DNA from 2 places in the Marinococcus sp. PL1-022 genome. Region 1 is predicted to be linked to the other one. Evidence: riboswitches for the same ligand, from Rfam matches in the RefSeq annotation. Region 1 holds a riboswitch; the other holds the start of a gene.
The links. Region 1 has a riboswitch for thiamine pyrophosphate ahead of thiD (bifunctional hydroxymethylpyrimidine kinase/phosphomethylpyrimidine kinase). Riboswitches for the same ligand answer to the same signal wherever they lie in the genome.
Positions count from the first base shown of each region.

Region 2: it holds a riboswitch for thiamine pyrophosphate, as region 1 does, so the genes downstream of both, tenA (thiaminase II) here and thiD (bifunctional hydroxymethylpyrimidine kinase/phosphomethylpyrimidine kinase) in region 1, are expected to answer to the same signal.

Region 1 covers NZ_JAWXCX010000001.1:2,437,800-2,448,513, forward strand. Annotated here, with positions in the region: gene SIC45_RS12575 (GntR family transcriptional regulator) at 1-287, opposite strand, end outside; partial or broken gene SIC45_RS12580 (NAD(P)-binding domain-containing protein) at 482-1,375, shown strand; gene SIC45_RS12585 (four-carbon acid sugar kinase family protein) at 1,372-2,799, shown strand; gene thiE (thiamine phosphate synthase) at 2,846-3,505, opposite strand; gene thiM (hydroxyethylthiazole kinase) at 3,518-4,321, opposite strand; gene thiD (bifunctional hydroxymethylpyrimidine kinase/phosphomethylpyrimidine kinase) at 4,339-5,151, opposite strand; TPP riboswitch at 5,251-5,350, opposite strand; gene SIC45_RS12605 (efflux RND transporter permease subunit) at 5,392-8,766, opposite strand; gene SIC45_RS12610 (MarR family winged helix-turn-helix transcriptional regulator) at 8,898-9,356, opposite strand; gene coaW (type II pantothenate kinase) at 9,362-10,222, opposite strand; gene cls (cardiolipin synthase) at 10,467-10,714, shown strand, end outside.
Region 2 covers NZ_JAWXCX010000001.1:851,636-862,349, reverse strand. Annotated here, with positions in the region: gene SIC45_RS04400 (energy-coupling factor transporter transmembrane component T) at 1-93, opposite strand, end outside; gene SIC45_RS04395 (ABC transporter ATP-binding protein) at 68-1,726, opposite strand; gene SIC45_RS04390 (ECF transporter S component) at 1,723-2,316, opposite strand; gene tenA (thiaminase II) at 2,316-3,011, opposite strand; TPP riboswitch at 3,149-3,252, opposite strand; gene SIC45_RS04380 (MerR family transcriptional regulator) at 3,371-3,799, shown strand; gene SIC45_RS04375 (MFS transporter) at 3,807-4,970, shown strand; gene SIC45_RS04370 (NADPH-dependent FMN reductase) at 5,006-5,566, opposite strand; gene SIC45_RS04365 (DUF2254 domain-containing protein) at 5,631-6,935, opposite strand; gene map (type I methionyl aminopeptidase) at 7,052-7,807, shown strand; gene SIC45_RS04355 (hypothetical protein) at 7,850-8,011, opposite strand; gene SIC45_RS04350 (metal-sulfur cluster assembly factor) at 8,157-8,492, opposite strand; gene SIC45_RS04345 (sulfurtransferase) at 8,712-9,098, shown strand; gene SIC45_RS04340 (hypothetical protein) at 9,238-9,540, opposite strand; gene SIC45_RS04335 (sodium:alanine symporter family protein) at 9,779-10,714, shown strand, end outside.

The sequences.
Region 1 (10,714 bases):
GGTCCCATGTAACGGGCAGCCTGGCGGACAGCAAACCCTTCGAGCAGCATCCGCACATCAAATGTATTCATTAAATCTTTAATCGTCGGGTTAATCACCCGCTTATCCTTAATCAAGCCCTCCTCTTCGAGCTTGCGCATGGCGTCCCTTACAGGCGTCCGGCTGACTCCAAGTTCATCTGCCAGTTTTACTTCCGTCAATTTTTCCCCGCGTTCATATTTATCCTCAAATATGGCATCCCGTATTTTTTCGTACGCCGTATCTGAAGCAGAATGCTGTTGCTTCATCGTTGCCCCACCCTTTCTAATGCAATCTTCTGTCTTCATTTCTTATTCTCATTATACCTATTTCATAGAAATTAAAACAACTCGCCAGTTAATGTATACAATAATTATAAAATTGTGTACAATTGCTTTTATTGAAAGCCTTATCAATTTTAATGAAAAGCATTTTCCCATAACAAAAACTAAAGGAGCGCAATGATATGAATATTGGACAAATTGGTTTAGGCATTATGGGAGGGCCGATGGCTGAAAACCTTCTAAAGGCTGGTTTTACGCTGAAGGGGTTTGATATTCACCCCGCAGCCAGGCAGCGGGTCACGGAAGCAGGAGGAGAGGCCGTCGATTCCGCTATAGAAGCAGCCGAAGGCAGTGACATTATTATCACCATGCTCCCAACCACAGCCATACTCGACGAAGTAATAAATGATATTCTGCCGGTCGTGAAAAAAGAAGCCGTCGTTGTTGATATGAGCTCTGTTTCCCCCGTGGATTCCAGACGCTGGGCAGAAAAGCTTCAGGGAAAAGAAGCAGCTTTTCTGGATGCACCGGTAAGCGGCGGGGAGCCGAAAGCGATAGACGGTACGCTCTCCATCATGGCTGGCGGGGGCGATCACGCCTTTGCCGCTGTCTATCCAGTTCTTCGAGCTGTTGGCACAGACGTCACACACGTCGGCGAGGTGGGCGCCGGTTCCACCACGAAGCTTGCCAATCAAATATTAGTCAATGTCACAATGGCAGCTATGTCGGAGGCCGTGCTCCTTGCTTCCAAGGCAGGAGCGGACATTGATAAAGTATATGAAGCTATCCGCAACGGACTGGCCGGCAGCAGTGTGCTTGATGCAAAAATTCCGAAAATTCTCGAACGGGACTTTACTGCAGGCGGACGGATTGACATTAATTTAAAGGATCTCTCCAACGTGCTTCAAACCGGGAAATCCCTAGGGGTCCCCCTGCCGCTTTCGTCGGACGTGGCTGAAATGTATGAGTCCATGGTGGCGCACGGCAAAAAATCCGACGATCACAGCGGTGTGCTCCAGCATTACGAAATGCTTGCGAACTATTCGGTGCCAAAAGGAGGAAAATACGAATGACACAGATCAATGATTATATTAACTCCCTTCCAGATTATGATGAAAAGAACGTCGATGCTTTATTTAAGGAAGCAGCCCAAAACATACCTCATAAAATCATCTCCCTCGACGATGATCCCACAGGCGTGCAGACGGTCCACGGCGTACCGGTATACACAGACTGGGAGGAGGAGACCATTCGGGAGGCATTTGAAGACGCGCGGCAGCTGGTGTTCATTCTTACAAATTCGCGATCCTTCTCTGAAGCCGAAACAACGAAAGTTCATACCGACATCGCAGAGCGAATCGCCCGCGTGGCCGAAGAAAAAAATCAGCCGTTCCTGCTGATCAGCCGGGGAGATTCCACCCTGCGGGGCCACTACCCGCTTGAAACAGAGGTTTTAAAGGATACACTAGAAGCCCGGACAGGCAAGGCTGTGGACGGAGAAATTCTTCTTCCTTTTTTTGAACAGGGCAACCGGCGGACCGCCTTCGACGTGCACTACATTCAGCAGGGGGAAGCCTTTATACCCGTGGCGGAAACGGAATTTGCCAGAGACCGGATGTTTGGATTTGCTTCAAGTCACTTAGGGGAATATGTAGAAGAAAAAACAAACGGCCGATTTAAAAAGGAAGACGTTATTTCCATTTCCATCGACGATCTCCGGGCTCTCGATTTCGAAGCGATCGAAGCTAAACTCGAACAGGCTGCCTCCTTTCAAAAGATCATCGTCAACGCTGTGAGTGAAACAGATGTAAAAGTATTCTGCACCGCCCTGTTCCGGACCGTGCAACACCAAAAAAACTTTCTGTTCCGGACGGCGGCTACATTTACGAAAGAAATTGGCGGCATCACCCGCAAGCCTTATTTAGACGCGGGCAGTCTCTTCGAGCATCAAAGCAGCAATGGCGGCCTCGTTATTATTGGTTCCCATGTGCAAAAATCGACGGAGCAGCTTGAAGCTCTAAAACAGCTGACCGAGGTTCAATTCGTGGAATTTTATTGCCCTGCCGTGATGGATGAGGAAGCATTTCAGAGGGAAACCCACCGTGTTCAGCAAATTGTTGATGACTCCGTCAAGCGGGGGACTACGGTGTGTGTCTACACTTCGCGGGAGCGTATTGACTTAGAGGAAAATAGGAAAGAAGAAGAGCTGGCGCTATCCGTAAAAATTTCCGATGCAGTAACAAGCTTTGTGAAGAACGCTGCTCACCAGCCGGCATTTGTCGTTGCCAAGGGCGGTATTACATCAAGCGATGTCGGCACGAAGGGGCTGCTCGTTAAAAAAGCAGAAGTGCTCGGGCAGATTGCTCCCGGTGTGCCCGTCTGGCAGACAGATGCCAACAGCCGTTTTCCGGAAATTCCATATGTAATATTTCCGGGAAATGTAGGGGAAAAAGAAACATTAAAGCACGTCGTACAAACCTTACAAGAGCATATATAACACAAAGGACCGGCGGGTCAGCTCATCAAACTTCCCGCCGGTTCTTCTATTTTTCGTGCTTTTCTGCTGGCCCATTCAAACGGCTGCGAAGCTCCCCTGCAGCCTTCTCCGGCTCGTCTGCCAGGCTGATGGCGGAAATCAGCGACACTCCGTCAGCCCCCGCCTCCACAATATCAGCGGCGTTGGAGGCGTCGATGCCGCCAATCCCTACAATTGGAAGGGTGATTCCTTCAGCCCGGAGCCGGCGGATGCCTTCAAGTCCGACTGGAGCTTTGGCATCTTCTTTCGTATCAGTCGCAAACATCGGACCCACGCCCAGGTAATCCGCCCCGTCTGCAGCGGCCCGGTGCGCTTCTTCAACAGTACGCACAGACACTCCAACCATCATACGGGAAGGGCAGCGTTCCTTGACTTTGGAGGCCGGATCGTCCTCCTGCCCGATATGAATCCCGTCTGCTTCAAGCCGGATCGCCATGTCCACGTCGTCATTTACAATAAACGGAACATGAAAGGCAGCACATTGAGCCTTCATCTTCCGGCCCAGCCGCCACTTTTCCTCTTCGGGCAGCGCCCCCTGGCCCTTTTCGCGGAACTGGAAACACGTGATGCCGCCCTGAAGAGCTTCCTGCAATACCTGCTCCGGATTTCTTCCGCCCGTATTGTTGCTTCCCATAATAAAATACAGCTTCAGCATCTCTTTATCCATGGTTTCAGCCCCCTATGATTCCTGTTTGACGCGGATATAGTGGCGCAGATCCATTTCCTGCGTTGCATGCAGGGCATTCAATAGCTCAATTTGAAAGGAGCCCGGGCCTTCCCTTGTCGTTAAGCTGCCTGCGATTTCCGCCGCTGCGCCGTAATAGGCAAGCGCAGCTGCCACTGCCCCGGCCGAATGCTGGACGGTTAAAAAGGAGGCTGCGATCGAGCTGAGAAGGCAGCCGGTGCCGGTTACTCTTGTCAGCAGCGTGTGCCCATTCTGCACGATAAACACTTCCCCCTGATGAGCAACCGCGTCTTCCACTCCGGTCACCGCTGCAATTGCTCCAAACCTTCTAGCAGCTTCTTTCGCGAGCATGGGATTATCTGCTTCCCCCGAAGCGTCCACGCCCTGGACGTTTCCGCTTTCACCGAGCAGCGCGGCCATTTCTCCCGCGTTAGCCCTGATCAGTGCCACATCCAGTTCTTCGAGCAGCGCCAGGGCCGTTTCCGTACGGTAAGCAGTTGCTCCGGCACCTACCGGATCCAAAACGATCGGAATCCCTTTATCATTCGCCGCTTTCCCTGCGATGCGCATTGCTTTCACCTGTTCCCGGTTCAGCGTGCCGATATTTAATACGAGCGCATTCGCCGCTTTAGCCATTTCCGCTGCTTCCTCCGGGGCGTTTGCCATTACCGGGGATACGCCCATGGACAGCAGTCCATTCGCGGTAAAATTGGTTACTACTGTGTTCGTAATATTATGAATCAGCGGCCGCGTTTTTCGTACTTCCTCAAGCAGGCTCATAACTTCCTTTGCTTTCATGCCGATCCCTCATTTCTTTATTTTAGTAGTTGATCGAGTGGAACGCGCGCTCCCCAGTGATTGACCGGTCCATTGCCTTTACCGATTTCAAGAGGGTGTGCAATCGCATTGGTAATATATTCCTTGCTTTCCTGGACTGCTAAATAAATGGACTTACCCCGCGCAAGCTTTGCGGCGATCGCGGCTGATAGTGTACAGCCTGTGCCGTGCGTGTGCTTGGTATCTGTCCGGGGAGAACGGAAATAATGAATTTCCCCATCGACGTACAAAATATCAACCGCATCCTCCTTCATATGGCCGCCTTTTACAAGCGCTGCCCTCGCCCCCAGTTCGTCAACGATTGTTTTTGCAGCTGTTTCCATCTCCTCCAGGGAATGAACCTGAGAGTCCGTCAGACTTGCAGCCTCTGCCATATTCGGCGTAACGACCGCGGCCAGAGGGAGAAATTCATTTTTCATTACCTCAAGCGTCTCCTTCTCAGCCAGGGGATCTCCGCTTGTGGCCACCATCACCGGGTCAATAACTACCGGCAGATCATATTTTTTCAGCATGTTCACCGTGGTGCGGATCATATCCGGAGTCGCGATCATCCCGGTTTTGACCGCATCCGGCATAATGTCATCAAATACGGAATCCAGCTGGGCCTGCAGCAGGCTGGTGCTCATATGCTCCACCCGCTGGACCCCGGTCGTGTTCTGTGCGAGAACGCTCGTAATAGCAGACATTCCATAGGCTTCACACTCCTGAAATGCCTTCAGGTCAGCCTGGATCCCGGCCCCGCCGGTGGGATCTGTTCCGGCGATGGTTAATACTTTAGGTACTTGTGGCATTCGTTGTATCCTCCTTAACAAGGAATCCTGCTTTAGGTTCAAAAAAAGCTCACTCCCTGAAGTAGAGAGTGAGCTTTGGCGTATACGTACGTATTTGTATAAAACGAAGCTCCACTTCCCTACGCTGGTACTACCCAGATCAGGTTCGAAGGGACCAAGAATGGTTCTTGTCTCAGCGCAGGCGCCCCTAGCGGATTCCTTACTATTTTTCTTAATCGTACGTGACACATAGTCCTAATGTCAATTTTTTTCATCATCGCCGGAATTTTTATTTTTGTCCGGATTCTTCGATGAACGGTCCCGTTCTTCTTTTTCCGAGTTACCGACGATACGTTCGAGAAGGTATAAAATTTCATCCCGCGATAAGTCTTCGCGGTTTTTATCCTCTACATTTTCAGGTTCATTACTTTCTTCTGTATTTTCATTTTGCTGCTGGTCTTCATCTTTTTTTCGTTCTTCCCCGTTTTGTTCTTCCTGTTCTCGTTTTTCCCGTTCCTTACGTCTTTCCTCTACTTCCCAGCCGTACATGTAGCCTCCGTCCGGCGTAGCGAATTTTTTATTCATGCTTCTTGTTTCCTTGGTAAATAGAGTGTAGAGCGTTGGAATGATAAACAACGTCAGGAACGTACTGCTGATGAGACCACCGATGACCGCAATACCCATTGGCTGCTGGATTTCTGAGCCTTCCCCAAACCCAAGGGCAAGCGGCAGCACACCAAGAATGGTCGTAAAGGCCGTCATCAGTATAGGCCGTGACCGTTTTTTCACGGATTCAATAACGGCTTCTCTTACCGGCATGCCACGCTCCGCCAGCTGATTCGTATAATCAACAAGGACAATCGCGTTGTTGACGACAATACCTGCAAGTACAATTAAGCCGATAAACACAGTGATACTGAGAGGTGTCTGGGTTGCAAACAGGGCAAGCATCACACCGATGATCACCAGTGGTACGCTGAACATAACCACAAATGGATATTTGAATGATTCAAACTGGCCGGCCATCACGAGATAAATGAACACTACCGCCAGCAGGAAGGCAAACACAAGGCTTTGAATGCTGTCATCGAGAAGCTCCTGTTCGCCGGAGAAGTTCAATGTCGTCGCCGCTCCGGTATCTACGTCGTCGATCGTGTCTTCAATTAACGTAGAGGTTTCATTCAGGCTCGTACCGGTGCCGTACGTAACTGTAAACTCAGTGCTTCGCTCCTGATCGAGCCGGTTAATAACTGCAGGCCCCTGGCCTTCTTCAATTTCAGCCACATCACTTAAGCTGACGTATTCACCCTGCGGCGTAGCAATCTGCAGATTTTCAAGGTCCTCCTGATTTTCAAGGGAATCCTCTGCGTACTGCACGTTCACGTTCAGCGGCCCTTCATTATCCGTCTGAATCGTCGACGCCACTTCTCCGCTTGTCGTACTGTTCACCGTCTGGGCGATTTCAGCCGGGGTCAGGCCATTATCCTGCGCCTCGTCTTCATTAATCTGCACCTGGATTTCCGGAGCAGTCTCTTCATCTGAGGTTTCTACATTTCGAATCGTATTTTCATTTTCAAGCTCCGACTGCACTTCGTCTGCATCTTCAGCGAGCCGCTCTTCATTTTCGTTTGAGAGCGTAAATTCCACGGAGTTGGCTTCTCCTCCGCCGATGGCTGCTGAGGAGGATAACGAAATATCTGCCTGCTCGTCAGTGTTTTCCACATCGGATTCAATCTCTTCAATCATTTCCTCTGTCGATATGTCCCGGTCTTGCAAATCCTCCATCGTAACTGTAATGGAAGCTTCATTGGAGCCCGAGCTTCCGCCGCCTCCGGCTGCAACGCCACTGCCGCCCGAGCCGACCACTGCCATATAGCTTGCAATCTCGTCCTGATCTTCAAGTACGCTTTCAATTTCGTCTACCGTTTCTCCGGTCGTTTCCAGATTTGTGCCATTTTCCTTTTCAACATTAATCGTGAAAAAGCCCTGGTCTGTCGTCGGGATAAAGTTCACCCCGGTCTGGGCAATGCCGCCGGCTCCGCCGAGCAGCAGAAGCAGCGTCAACAGCAGCGCGACTGCGCGGTGGCCGAGCACCCAGCGAATCGAGCGGTCCAGAAATCTCATCGGCCGGGAGTTTTCACGCTTTGCTTCCCGGTCTTCCGGCAGTGGCTTCAGGACACGGCTTGCAATCATCGGCACTACCGTGACAGCTACAAGCAGGGAGGCAAGCAGACTGAAGGCTACCGATAGGGCAAACGCCTGGAAGATCTCGCCGACAATACCGGAAATAAAGACGATTGGTAAAAAGACGGCTACTGTTGTCAGGGTCGAAGCTGTAATCGCCCCAGCCACTTCCTTTGTACCGTCGAGAGCCGCCCGCTTAGGGAGCTTCTTCATCGATAGGTGCCTGTATATGTTTTCAATAACCACTATTGCGTTATCGACAAGCATCCCGATACCAAGGGCCAGACCGCCCATCGTCATTAAGTTTAAGCTCACATCGGTAAAGTATAGAAACGCAAATGTCACAATGACCGAAAACGGTATCGCAATACCAATAATGAGCGGCGTCGTCAGGTTTCTTAAGAAGAAGAAAAGAACAACCATGGCGAACACGCCGCCGGCAATCAACGCAAGCGCTACGCTGTTAATGGACTGCTGAACGTAATCCCCTTCATCATAAATGATCGTCGTCTCGAGATCATTGTACTGATCTTCTTCAAGCAGGTCGTCCAGCGTCTCATTAAAGTCCGTGGACACCTGGGCCGTGTTGGCATCTGATTCCTTCAGCACTGTCATTTGAATGCCCGGCTCCTGATTCACTTCGGTATAGGCTGTCTGTTCCTCGGTCGTGCGTTCCACTTCACCTACATCGCTGACAGTGACCGTGTCCCCGGATTCGTTCTGTCCGACCGCCACTTCCTGCAAATCCTCCACTCCGCCCAGTTCGTTGACCGTACGGGTCGTTAATGTGCGTTCTCCGGAGGTGATCGTTCCACCCGGCTGCGTAATATTACTTGCCTGTATGGCATTAGTGACGTCGGATTGGGTCACATTATTGTCTTCAAGCGATTCCTGGTCCAGCGAAATTTCAAATTCTTCATCCAGTCCACCGCTTGTATCAACACTTGCAACCCCTTCGGTACGTTCAAGTTCGGTTACAATATCTTCCACCTGGCTCTGCGTTTCAGCCAGGTCGTTTCCTTCAGAAAACGCAGCCATCTGAATCATGCCCTGAGCATCCGGGTCAAACTCGATAAACGACGGATCTCCGGCATCATCGGGCAGGTTGGCGTTATTCATGGCATTGTTAATTTCCTGCTGCACATCCTCCACCGAAGTGCTCCATGAGAGCTCAAGCAGCACAAGACTTGTGCCTTCCTCTGACTGTGAGGTCATGCGGTCCAGTCCTTCGATGGTGGAGAGCTGTTCTTCCATCGGTTCTGTGACACTGCTTTCAATTTCTTCCGGACCAGCACCCTCATAGTTTGTCGCTACCGCCGCAACCGGCGGTTCAATTTCTGGAAAAAGCTGCAAAGGCAGATTCGTCAGCGATACGAAACCCATCATGATAAATAAAATCATGCCGACAATCGTCAGTTTCGGCCGCCGGATAGATGTGCGGGTAATTTTCATGCATCGTTCCTCCATTGGTATGTATATTTCGATAGTTCATCGTCTAAACTGTTAAGTAACTTAACTACACAAACAACCTTAAACGACTGGATGGCTTCCGTCAATGAAGATGCACGAGCGGCCTGCTTCTTTTATTTTTTATAAGCGTTATTGATTTCTTCCTCAAGCCGGTGTATAACCTGGTTTGCCTGCTTTAACTCTTCAAGCGGTATTTTGGCAATATACTGGTCAACCACATAATGTTGAAAATTTGTCAATTCTTCTTTGAGCTTTCGGCCCTTCACTCCATATACGAGGTGTGTTTCTCTCTTGTTTTCTTTGTTGGCAGCACGGTAAAGAAGATCTTCTTCTTCCAGACGCTTCATGGCCTGGCTTACAGCACTTTTTGAAATACGCAGCCGGTGAGCCATTTCTGTCAGTGTCAGCCCCTCATGCCGCAGATTTATAAAAAACAGTGCTTCCTGGCGGGTAGTTAAATGCAGCTCGCCAAGCATCGGAACCTCCGGCTGCAGCAACGTACTGATATTTTCAAGCGTGTTTACCGCCTGTTCGAACAGCTTTCTGTGTGTAGATGGTTCCGTTTCGCTCATTTCACTCATCCTTTTCTCTCAGCTTTCTTTGCAGAAGCCTGCGGCTGTTCATGCATATAAGCGCCCACGGCCCCGCTGAATTCTCCGTAGGGAAGAAAGCATGGTTCTTTTCCGCGGAGCTTCGTATAGCCGCCAATAATTTCTTTTAAATGATCGTGCTTATCAAAGGTGGAACCAATATACACTATGGAATCGGTGTTCAGCCGATCGGCCATCTGCACACTCATCGTCGTAATCGTCTCACCAATCATGCGTACAACAGCAGCAATGTAGTCTTTATTTTCATATTCATTGTTTTTCATATTCATAATATTTCCGAAGTTGCTGGCCGTAAGATCTCCGGAAATCGGAGGCTCTTCATCAGTATAAATATCCTTTACCTTGACGTTCAGCGACCGTCCGTCCCCTTCTTTTCCAAGGCGCAGAATTTCTTCATACGCCTCTATGCCAGTGAGAAGATAGGAAAGACCAATAAGCGTGCCTCCTCCCATTCCACTGCCGCCGACCCTTTCGTATTCCTCCGGACCGGCAAAATGTATCGAGGTTCCGGTCCCGACATTGGTAATAATATACGTCTGCCCGTAGGTATCGTCTTCATTAAAACGCTGCCGCAAATATGAAACGCCCTTACAGGTAGCTTCAAACTCACTGATGGGCTCTGCTGACCAGGGCAGAGACTTCCGCAGTGTTTCTGCTTTCCCTCCTGTAATATGAATAACTGGATTGTCGACCCGTTCTTCAATCCATGCCTGTACCTTCTCCATATCGGTTAGAGGTATTTTCTGCAGCTCCCATTCGTCATTCACACGGTAAGCAATTTTAATCAGCGTACCTCCTGCATCAATACCGACTACTTCATTTTTCATTCTTCTCCCCCTGTCCCACGTTCAAATAGTTATATCTTCTGTCGTCTCTTCGTATTTTATCCTACTTCCTCGCGAATTGAAAACGATGCAGCATACTGCTCCTTCCTGTTTTTCTCAAAATTATCAGTTTCCTGCTTCGCATTGGCGTTAATTTTGTTAAAATAATACTACTGCCTAATTTGCAGGCATCTATAAATTTAACAAGGTCCTCCGTTTCAACATAGAGGAAGAATGGGGAAAGCAGATGGGCTTCGAGATATTATCCATTTTCTTAGCAATATTATCGGTTTTTAATTTATTTTTCGCCTTTGTCATTATCTTTATCGAAAAACGCAACGCCACTGCCATCTGGGCCTGGATTATGGTTTTATTTTTCATCCCTTTTTTAGGCTTTGTGCTCTATTTAATTTTTGGGCAGAACCTGACCAGAAAACGGCTTTTTGACTGGGCAGATATTGAAAAGATCGGAATTGAAGAACTGATTCAGGAGCA
Region 2 (10,714 bases), 1.6 Mb from region 1:
GAAAAGACTGCTCAGCTTCAGCGTAGGGTGGACACGCTGCAAAAAAGCATTTTTAATCTGAAGTTCTTCAAGCATAGCTGCCTGTTTCCCCATGGCGCATCAGCTGTACCACTGGAGGCCGGACGCCGATTTTTTCCAAATTCATGCTTCCATTAAAAAATGGTTCTACGCCCCCATCATAGGTGATTGTCCGCTCTGCCAGCGCAAGAATCCGTACGGCTTTTGTATAAACCAGATCCATATCATGGGTCAGCCAGAGGACCGCTTTTCCACATCGCCGGCACTGCTCAATCACTTCAAACAGGGCAGCAGTATTTCGCTTATCGAGCCCAAACGTTGGCTCATCCAAAATCAGAATGGACTGGTTGTTCGTAACCATGACCGCTACTGAGAGACGCCTTTTTTCCCCCTGGCTGAGCCGAAATGGATGGCTCTTTCGAAGATGCACGAGCTGAAATTGAATCAGCAGCTCGTTTGTCTGCTGAATAATTTTTTCCTCGCTCAGTCCCTCTATCTCCATTCCGTAGCGTATTTCTTCTTCAACGCTTTGCTTTATAAACTGATGCTCCGGCTGCTGAAAAACAATCCCGAAGGCTTTGGCAATTTCGTGCGGCTTCAGAGTGGCAATATTTTGTCCGTTAACATAGACCTCACCGCTTGTAAGAGACTCCCATCCGGTAAGAACCCGCGCGAGTGTGCTCTTTCCTGCTCCGTTGGCACCAACCAGCGCTACCATTTCTCCAGGATAAAGGGAAAAAGACACGTTTTCGAAAACCGGCTGCGTTCCATAAGCAAACCCGGCCTGTTTAACCTCCAGGACAGGCGGCTCCAGAGAAGGATCAGCCATCTTTGCCGGCTGCGGCAGAGAGGCGCGAACATCGGCAGCAGAGTATTCCGCTGCAAACGTCTCCCATTCCCGTAAAGTGACGGGGAGGAGGGCTTTAGACGTTTTCGGGTGTTTCAACAGCTTCTTTCCAGCTTCTGCTGGTTCCGGCAGCCAGACACCCTCCGCTTCGAGTACGGCTGTGTGGGAGCTGAATATACGGCCCGGGCTTCCATCTGCCGACACCCGGCCGCAGCGGTCCAATACAATCACCCTGTTGACCCAATCCATTACTTCATTTAGCTGATGCTCAATCAAAATTAATGTTTTATCAGGGTCTTCTGCAATACGGCCAAGAAGTGCGGCCACTGCTTCACGGCTTACCGGATCGAGCTGGGAGAGCGGTTCATCCAAAATCCAGATCTCCGGATTCACAGCAGCTATACAGGACACAGCTATTTTTTGCTTCATCCCTCCGGAAAGCGTGTCAATACGGGCGTCAATACAAGAAAGCATGCCTGTGAACTGCAAGGCTTCAAGCATCCGGCCTTCGATATCCTCCGCAGGTACGCGCAGGTTCTCAAGCGTAAATACAAGCTCTTCCCGCACTGTCGGCATGCAGAATTGGGTATCGGGATCCTGGAACAACAGAGCCGCCTCTCTGGCAGCCTCTGTAATGCATTTCACCGCTGGATTTTTTCCGAATACGTTCAATTTACCAGACACTTCTGCCTCTACTGAGCGCGGAAGAATTCCCTGCAGGGTCAGTGCCAGCGTACTTTTACCCGAGCCGCTCGGTCCGAGCAGCAGCACGTTTTCCCCAGTACATATTTCAGCCGAAAAACCCTCTATCGAAGGCTCAGCGTAAGGATATGCAATGGTTACATTATCTGCATAAATCATACAGCGTCCCTCTGCTGCCCTTCCCGACGCTGGCGGCCAAGAGCAAAGCGGTCGAGAACGCCTGTTTTTACCAGGGCGTCTGTAAAGCTTTTCCCTGCCCACCCGGCTAAAAGAGCACCGCTTATAAGCATGGTTACCAGCATAAATACAACAACAGAACCTGCGTACTGACTGAATCCATAAAGAATATACTGGGTTAAAAATGCAGCAGACGTCCCTGCCATTCCGGCAAGCATTAATACCGGCAGACGAAAGATTCGGTAGAAAAACATGGCAAAAATAATTTCTGCGGCAATCCCCTGCGTGAAGCCGAGAACGAGCACTGCTCCCGCGCTCACAGACCCGGCCATAACTTCAGTGCCAGCCGCAATAAGCTCTGCCAGCAGCGCCGCTCCTGGTTTTTGAATGATATAGGCGCATATTACCGGAGCGAGAATCCAGAAGCCTGCCATCAGCCCGCCCCCAACTGGCCCGAGGACGCCCGTAACAATTTGTCCGAGCAGTACCCAAAGAAGATAAAGGACACCAAGAACAGCTGAAATAAATGAGATAACGACGATATCCCTGAGGTTTAAGCGTTTGTTTATCATTAAGCTTTTTTTCCGTCTGTTAATGTTCTGGCAAAGGGCCAGTCTTTTGCATGATACGCGTCCTCAAAAAACATATACTCGAGCTGGCACCCTTCCATAAATAACGTCCGCCAACGCTGCTTTTCTTCTTCTGTGGCTGTTTCTGCCAGCTCATCAAGGCGGTCAATATATTTGTACATTTCCCGCTCCTCACGGTCTCCGTAGAAACGAATCCAGTCGTTAAACGGATGGCCCGCGTTCGGATTCACTTCTTTCATCAGCCTTTCACCCACATACAAATACACCCACGGGCAGGCGAGCGTTACCGCAATCACATCGCCAAGTGTGCCCCTTTCAGCATGGTGCAGCATATGAAGCACATAATGCTGGGAAGCCGGGGCAAGCGCGTAGCCCTGCAATTCTTCATAAGCCACTCCCGCCTGCGCACATAAATTATGGTGCGGGTGCGTTTCACTGTTTAACACAAAATCAATGGTATCTTTAAACATGATCATGTCTTCTCTGGACGTGCATTTTGTTATCCCAATTGCTTTTGCCTTGCTCATGGCATTTAAGTATTCAAAATCCTGCTTCACGTAATGGATAAGAGCTTCTTTTGGGATATCTCCTTTCCCGATGCCCTGCACAAATGGATTTTCCCAGCAGGCTTCAAAAATGTGCTCTGTGTCCTGCCATAACAGCTCTGAAAAATTCATTGTTACTTCCTCCTTTAAATTAGGAGGGAACCACTACGGGCAGTAAAGACCAATGGAGCAAAAAAAGCCACTCCATTGGTGGAGTGGCTTCGAATAAACGTCCGCTGTTATAAAGCTGCTGCTTCTGATATAGACGTATTCTACCGTCTCCACTTTCCTACGCTGGCCTTAACCAGATCAGGTTCAAAGGGATTAAGGATAGTCCTTATCTCAGCCGTTACCGGCACCCCTAGCGGATTCCCTATTAAGTTGTCTACACTGTATCACATTATTTCAGAAAGTCAAAGTCCCATTTTGCCTTTACAAAATATAACGTTAACGTTAAGGTTATATCATGAAATTTATCAGGAGGGTGATGCATGCTGTACAAAATTGAAGAAGCCGCTCAAACCACAGGCTTAACGAAACGTGCAATACGTTATTATGAACAGATTGGTCTTATATCAGCACCAGAGCGTACAGAAAAAGGAACCAGAGTGTACGATGACCAGGACATTGAACGTCTGCAGAATGTAGTAACCGCAAAGGAGGTTCTTGGGTTTTCTCTTCAGGAGCTGCAGCAGTATCTCGATTTGAAAGAGCAGGTAAAAACAGTCTATAGCCACTACCAGTCGGTACAGGAAACGACGATGCAGCACGAGGATTTGAAACAAATTTCTGATAGCCTTCAGGCCCAGATTGATATGCTCGACCAAAAAATCAATCAGATGACAACGTTTAAAACGGAAATGGAAAATCTGAAAAAGCAAGCTGACAACGTATTATCTTCATTCAATAAGGAGAAGTGACTGCTTTATGAATATTCAAACCAGGGCACGGTGGATTACGATCTTCGCCACATTTTTAGCTTTTATGGGTATCGGCGTCGTGGACCCCGTCCTTCCTTCCATCGCGGCTTCTATCGGTGCTTCTCACTGGCAGGTGGAGCTGCTTTTTACGTCCTATATTTTAGTTATGGCCTGCATGATGATTCCTGCCGGGATCCTTTCGAGCCGGTTTGGTGATAAACGGCTGATGAGCGCCGGGCTTTTGATCGTTACAGCCTTCGCCCTGCTTTGCAGTGTGGCGGGAGGCATTACTGAACTGGCCCTTTTTCGCGGCGGCTGGGGGCTTGGCAACGCCATGTTTTTCGCCACTGCTATGACCCTGTTAATCGCTCTCTCGAGGAGCGTGGAAACAGCGGTAGGTATGTATGAGGCGGCAATTGGCCTGGGCCTCGCCGGCGGTCCGCTTGTAGGCGGCCTTCTCGGGGATCTATCCTGGCGTGCTCCTTTTTTTGGTACAAGTCTTTTAATGCTTATCGCTTTTATTTTAGTTATCTTTTTCGTCCATCCGCCCGCTCCTAAAAAAGCTAAAGCTACGGCTGGATGGCAGGAGCTTCGTCATCTTTTTACACACGGGCCGTTCATTAAGGGTGCGCTTGCCGGCATGTTTTATTATTATGGTTTTTTTGTCGTGCTTGCTTACTCCCCTTTAATTTTATCTTTAACTTCTATTCAAATCGGTCTCGTCTTTTTTGGATGGGGATTATGCCTGGCCTTCGGCTCGGCTGTTTTATCGAGAAGGCTTGAGATGCGGTTTACTCCTGTGAAATTACTGCCGTTCACCCTCTCTGCTTTTATTTTAACGCTTTTAGGATTGTTTTTTGCGTCCTCCTCAATATTAATGATTATGTTCATCGTACTTTCAGGATTATTTTCCGGTCTGAATAATTCTTTATTTACCAGCCATGTGATGGAGCATTCGCCTTACGAGCGCAGTATTTCTTCCGGAGCATATAATTTCCTTCGCTGGCTTGGTGCTGCTTTTGCACCGGTCATGTCGGGATTAATCGGTAATTCATTATCAGCCCATCTTCCATACCTGGTCGCCGGTGTTCTTGGCGCAGCAGCTTTATTGTTTATTGGATGGAGCAGAACAGATCTGCAAACCGAACAGACCGAAGCTCCAAAAGCGTAAAAAAATCCCTGCAGATATTTCTGCAGGGATCCTTTTTATGCCCGGTTGGCTACAGCCGTTGCTTCCTGATAAAAGCGTTCAAATTCGGCTACGACATTATCGAGAAAATCAATTGTGCCCTGGTCCGTTAAGTTTCCGTTTTCGTCCATTTTTTCATGCACAGCTCCAATAAGCACTTCATTTCCGGGAAGTACTTTTGCACTCATGCCCGGAGCGCTCAAAATCTGGCGCAGATGCATCTGCGCTTTCACGGTGCCCAGGCCGCCAAGAGAAGCTCCCACCAGCATGGTTGGTTTGCCGGCAAAGTCGTAATCGACCCGGGAATTCCAATCCAGAGCATTTTTAAGCACGCCGGAAATTGAACCATTGTATTCCGGAGTTGCAATAAGTACGGCGTCCGCTTCACGTACAGAACGCTTGTACTCCTGCACATAGTCCGGAGCATTGCTTTCCTCGTCCTGATCATAGTGCGGAAGATCGCGGATATCTAAAATATCAATATCCATGATGTCGCTGTAACGGTCCTGCATGTACTCCACTAATTTTCCGTTAAAGGATTCCTGACGTATACTTCCTACAATAGCTGCTACTTTCATTTGATCTTTCATCCTTTCGTGTTGAACTTCATTTATATATCATACACACACGTTACTGGCTGTTTCAAGTTATCTGCTTACTTTTTGTAAGTGCCTGATGCAGAGCTGTATCCTTTTCCTGTACACGCTCCTCCCAGTATTCCCTGTCCCAGTCCGCAAGCTGTTCCTCATCGACCGCCTGCTCCATGTAACGGGAAAATGATTCCACTTCCTTTAGCACAGACGAATCTCCAGTCTTCACAAGCATCGTCAGTGCTTCCATGCAGGCCGCCATTACCGAAATATCTTCACGGCCGTAAAGCCTGAGCTGGTAAAAGCTTTTATATAAATATTCTCTAAAGGGCTTTACAGGCATAAATAACCGCAGCTCATTCTGATTGTCAGCAAAGTATTGATCATTTCTGTGCTCATAGCTGAGTTCAGAAAGCAGCGCGCCAATACGATTTATACAGTTGGCAGCTGTATGTGGATCGTTGATCGCCGGGGAAATGGCCCGCAGCGCTATTTCTACAATTTTCTGCATGGAGAATTCGATGTCCTGAACATTGCTTCTCTCTTCTCCCACCAATAAAAAATTTCTTAATATTTCCGGGGATAAACTGTACTTTGACCAGTAGCGAAATAGTGGCTCGCCCTGATGAACATAGTCTCCCACCTGAAACAAGCATTCAACGACGGCTTCCTGCTGCCGGGCCCAGTCAATCAGTTCAGGCATTTTCACCATATTGGTATACCCTGACCGTTCGGCATGAACAATGGTTTCTTCGTCATTCCGGAAATCATCGCTCCATTCGCTGAAGCTGTTCACTCCGGAATATGTGTATGCATCCCGAATCACCTTAGAAGCATCGGCCCGTATGTTGCTGATTAAATGATTTACCTGCAGCCACTGGGTAGAGTGATAAATAAAGATTATAAAAAAAGCCAGACAGCCAAGCGCCACAAGAACTGTCAGCATTGGCATCAAAATTTGGTTGTTACCTTCGGTTGAAAAGAGCAGCATATTTACCAGGGTAAACAGCACTCCAAATGTAAACACCCCAAGCGTATGCTGCGTCGTCGGGCTTTTCATAAAATCCTGAAGGGCTCTTGGCGTAAACTGTGTCGCATACGTTGTCAGTACGACCATTATCGAAGAAAAGCTGATGGTGGTCAGCGTCAGCAATGCCGTTACTAATGCACTGTACAGGGAAGTAGCAGTGTTATTTTCTACGAGCAGCATAGAAGGCACATTGTTATAAACAGGGCGCAGCAGCTGCTGGTCCATAATAGAAGCTCCTATTACTATAATCAAACTAAGAATACCGTAGCAGCCTGGAACGAACCAAAACTTGTCCCTGATCTGTACATACCATTTCTGTTGGTTCATAATTTCCCCCATTTCTATCGTGCAATTCTGCAATTATAAAGGAAATCATCAAACAATGCATTTCTTAAACGAATGTTTTACAATAGTAATTGATACTGAATAAAAGGAGACAGACGATGGTAACGTTAAAGACAGAACGAGAGATTGAACTTATGCACGAAGCGGGGAAAATTCTTGCTGCCTGTCATAAAGAAATCGCCAAAATGATCAAACCTGGTGTCACCACAAAACAAATTGACGATTTTGCCGAAAAATTTCTGGCAGAGCACGGTGCCACGCCTGAACAAAAAGGCTTTCAAGGATACAAATACGCGACCTGCGCCTCGGTAAACGATGAAATCTGTCATGGTTTCCCAAGGAACCGCCCTCTTGAAAACGGTGATCTTGTTACAATCGATATGGTTGTGAATTTAAACGGAGCCCTGGCAGACTCCGCCTGGACCTATGCTGTTGGAGAAGTAAGCAATGAACTCGAACGACTCATGAAGGTTACGGAATCATCTTTATATAAAGGAATTGAACAGGCCAAAGCCGGTAACCGGATCGGCGATATCGGTCACGCGATTCAAGCATATGTGGAAAACGAAGGATTTTCGGTCGTCCGGGACTTTACCGGACACGGCATCGGGCCTACTCTCCACGAAGATCCACAGATTCCTCATTTCGGCGCCCCGGGCAAAGGCGGCCGCTTAAAACCGGGCCACGTTATTACGATCGAGCCAATGGTCAACACCGGCAGCTGGCAGAGCAAAATGACCTCCAACGGGTGGACCGCCACCACCCGGGACGGAGGCTATTCCGCCCAGTACGAGCACACTATCGCGATCACAGAAGAAGGCCCGGTTATTTTAACGGGCCAGGAGAGCATATAAACGTCAAAAAGCGCGGCCATTATGGTCCGCGCTTTTCATTACTTACAAATTTTCAATTTTATTGTCTTCATAGTCCTGCTGACGTGCTGCTTCGACCTGCATGATGTTTTCAATCGTGCGAACCGATTCCTCTACGCTCATGCTGTGAGACTGCTGCATCCCTTTGTCGATCATTTCAGTTGTGTTCAGTTGACTGTTTGTCAAAACAATAATGCCTCCTTTGAGTATGTTTACATAATAAACCATTCTCCAGTGCATTTCAACCGAAAATTTTATTTTTTCTGACTAGTGAAAATAATGCCAGAATAAAAAGAAGCCGGCTGGATTGCTCCAACCGGCTTCCCTTTCATCAATCCGGAATACCTAAAGCGATTTTTGCGTAACGGGACATTTTGTCCTTGCTCCAAGGTGGATTCCAAACAATATCCACGTCCACTTCGCTGATTTCTCCGTATTCCTTCAGATCATTCATGGCGAAATTAATATCGTTAACGATTGTACCTGCAAGTGGGCAGCCCATTGCAGTCAGGGTCATTTCGATATTCGCCTGTCTGTCGTCATCAACTGTTACTGTATACACAAGGCCCAGGTTTACGATATCAATACCGAGCTCCGGATCAATTACATTTTCCAGTTCCGCCCAAACTCGTTCTTCCAATTCTCTTTTTTCTTCTGTTTCTGGCATGGAAGCTTCACCTCCTACTTTCTGTATTAACCTTATCAAAAATTACTTCCCCCTGAAACCAATATGCTTGAATTTCCTAAGAATAATTAATAGCATGAAATTGTTATAGGTGATCCATAAAGGGGTAAGTGTAAAAGCAGCGTAAGCAAAGTTCTTGAATCTGTTTGTAAAAAAATATAGAATATGAATCGCTATAAGAAAGGAATGAGGAGTGCGTTGATGCTTTTTTGGCTTAGTATTACCATAGTTGTTATTGTTCTCGTTATGATACCGGCATTTAAACGCTGGATGCCCGTTTTACGCGTTCCTTGTTCTTCCCTTCCTCAAATTCAGGAGACCGGTGCCCACATTCTGGACGTCCGCGAATACCAGGAATCAGACCGCAACCCGGTACGTGGAGCGTTTGCTCTTCCGTATCCGTATCTAAAACGACATTTACAGACCGTTCCGAAAAAAGAAGTGTTTCTCGTTGCTCCTGATAAGGTTTCAAGAAATCTAAGCACCCGGCTGCTGCTTAAAAATGGTTTTACCGTCACCGGCTACGCTGTGGTGCGAAGAGGCGAGCAGGGCTATCCGCCAGTCAAGCTCCCGTGCAGCGGTTCGTAATATGTACATAAAGCAGGCAGCCATTAAACCGGCTGCCTGCTTTATGCTTTAGTATTTTAAATGATTCCCTCTTTAAGTTAAAAATAACGATCCAGGCTGTAGCACCTGCACCGCTATTTACTCTTAATTATTTTCTGTCTTACGAAAAACCGTTTAACGGTCCGGTGCCTACAAGCGTTACTACGTCTTCGTTAGCCACGCCGGCATTGTCCAGTGCTTCTACGGACACGAGGCCGTACATGCTTCCTTTATCAGTTTCAAATGTTAAATGCTTCTTTTCGTTATTTTTCAGGGCATCTGTGAAGAAACGCTGATTTTCGACTCCGTACAGCTTCACTTCCCAATCCTCTCCGTTATCATCACGGACCTCTAATTCACCATCTGTATAACGGAGCTGTTCCTTTTCCTCTGTAAAAACTTCATCTACTTTTACTTTTTTCATTGTCTAGTCCTCCTTCATCCGATTACGTCTACCTATACGAATGCCCGAATCTTTTCTCCCTAAAACATCATATTCTAAATCTTTTAAAGAAATTGTTGTTTTTCTCCCCTGGAAATTTTCATAATTTTTACAAAACATATACCCAATTTATTATTTTTATAGTAAACTTTTCTAACAAACTGTTCACGTCTTTATAACATCTTATGTACAGTTACATTATGGAAAGGAGTTGTTACATATGTCAGGTTTTATGAACAGCGTTGAAGAATTACTTACCACCATCAGCGGCATTGTGTGGGGCCCTCCATTTTTAATTCTTATTTTGGGGACAGGTATCTTTTTAACAGTTCGTTTAGGGTTTTTGCAATTTTCTACTCTTCCTTATGCCTTAAAGCTTGCCTTTTCCAAGCAGGACAAAAAATCAGAGGGGGACATCTCCCACTTTCAATCGCTGATGACCGCTCTGGCTGCGACTGTCGGGACCGGTAACATCGCAGGCGTTGCTACAGCTGTGGTGATCGGCGGCCCGGGTGCTGTCTTCTGGATGTGGATCAGTGCACTATTTGGAATGGCTACAAAATACGGGGAAGCTATTCTGGCTGTGAAGTACCGGGTTCAGGATGAACGCGGCCGCATGGCCGGCGGACCGATGTACTACATAGAAAAAGGGCTCGGATGGAAATGGCTGGCCGTCCTGTTTGCCGTATTTGCTGCAATTGCCGCATTTGGGATCGGCAACACTGTCCAATCCAACTCTGTTGCCGATGTGCTGGACTCCAACTGGAATGTGCCTACCTGGATCACCGGTATTGCGCTCAGTATTTTAACCGGGGTTGTGATTCTTGGCGGCATCAAATCGATTGGCCGGGTCGTTTCATTTATTGTTCCGGTTATGGCTGTCTTTTATGTGGTCGGTGGCCTGATTGTTATTTTTGGCAATCTGGATCTCGTTCCGGCCGCAGTCGGCTCCATCGTTTCCGATGCATTCACCGGCCAGGCCGCAGCCGGCGGAGCCGTTGGGGTTGTGATTCAGTACGGAGTGGCACGCGGTGTTTTCTCCAACGAAGCAGGACTTGGCTCCGCCCCAATTGCGGCAGCTGCTGCGCGTACCGATTACCCGGGGCGGCAGGCGCTCGTCTCCATGACTCAGGTTTTTATTGATACAATCATTATT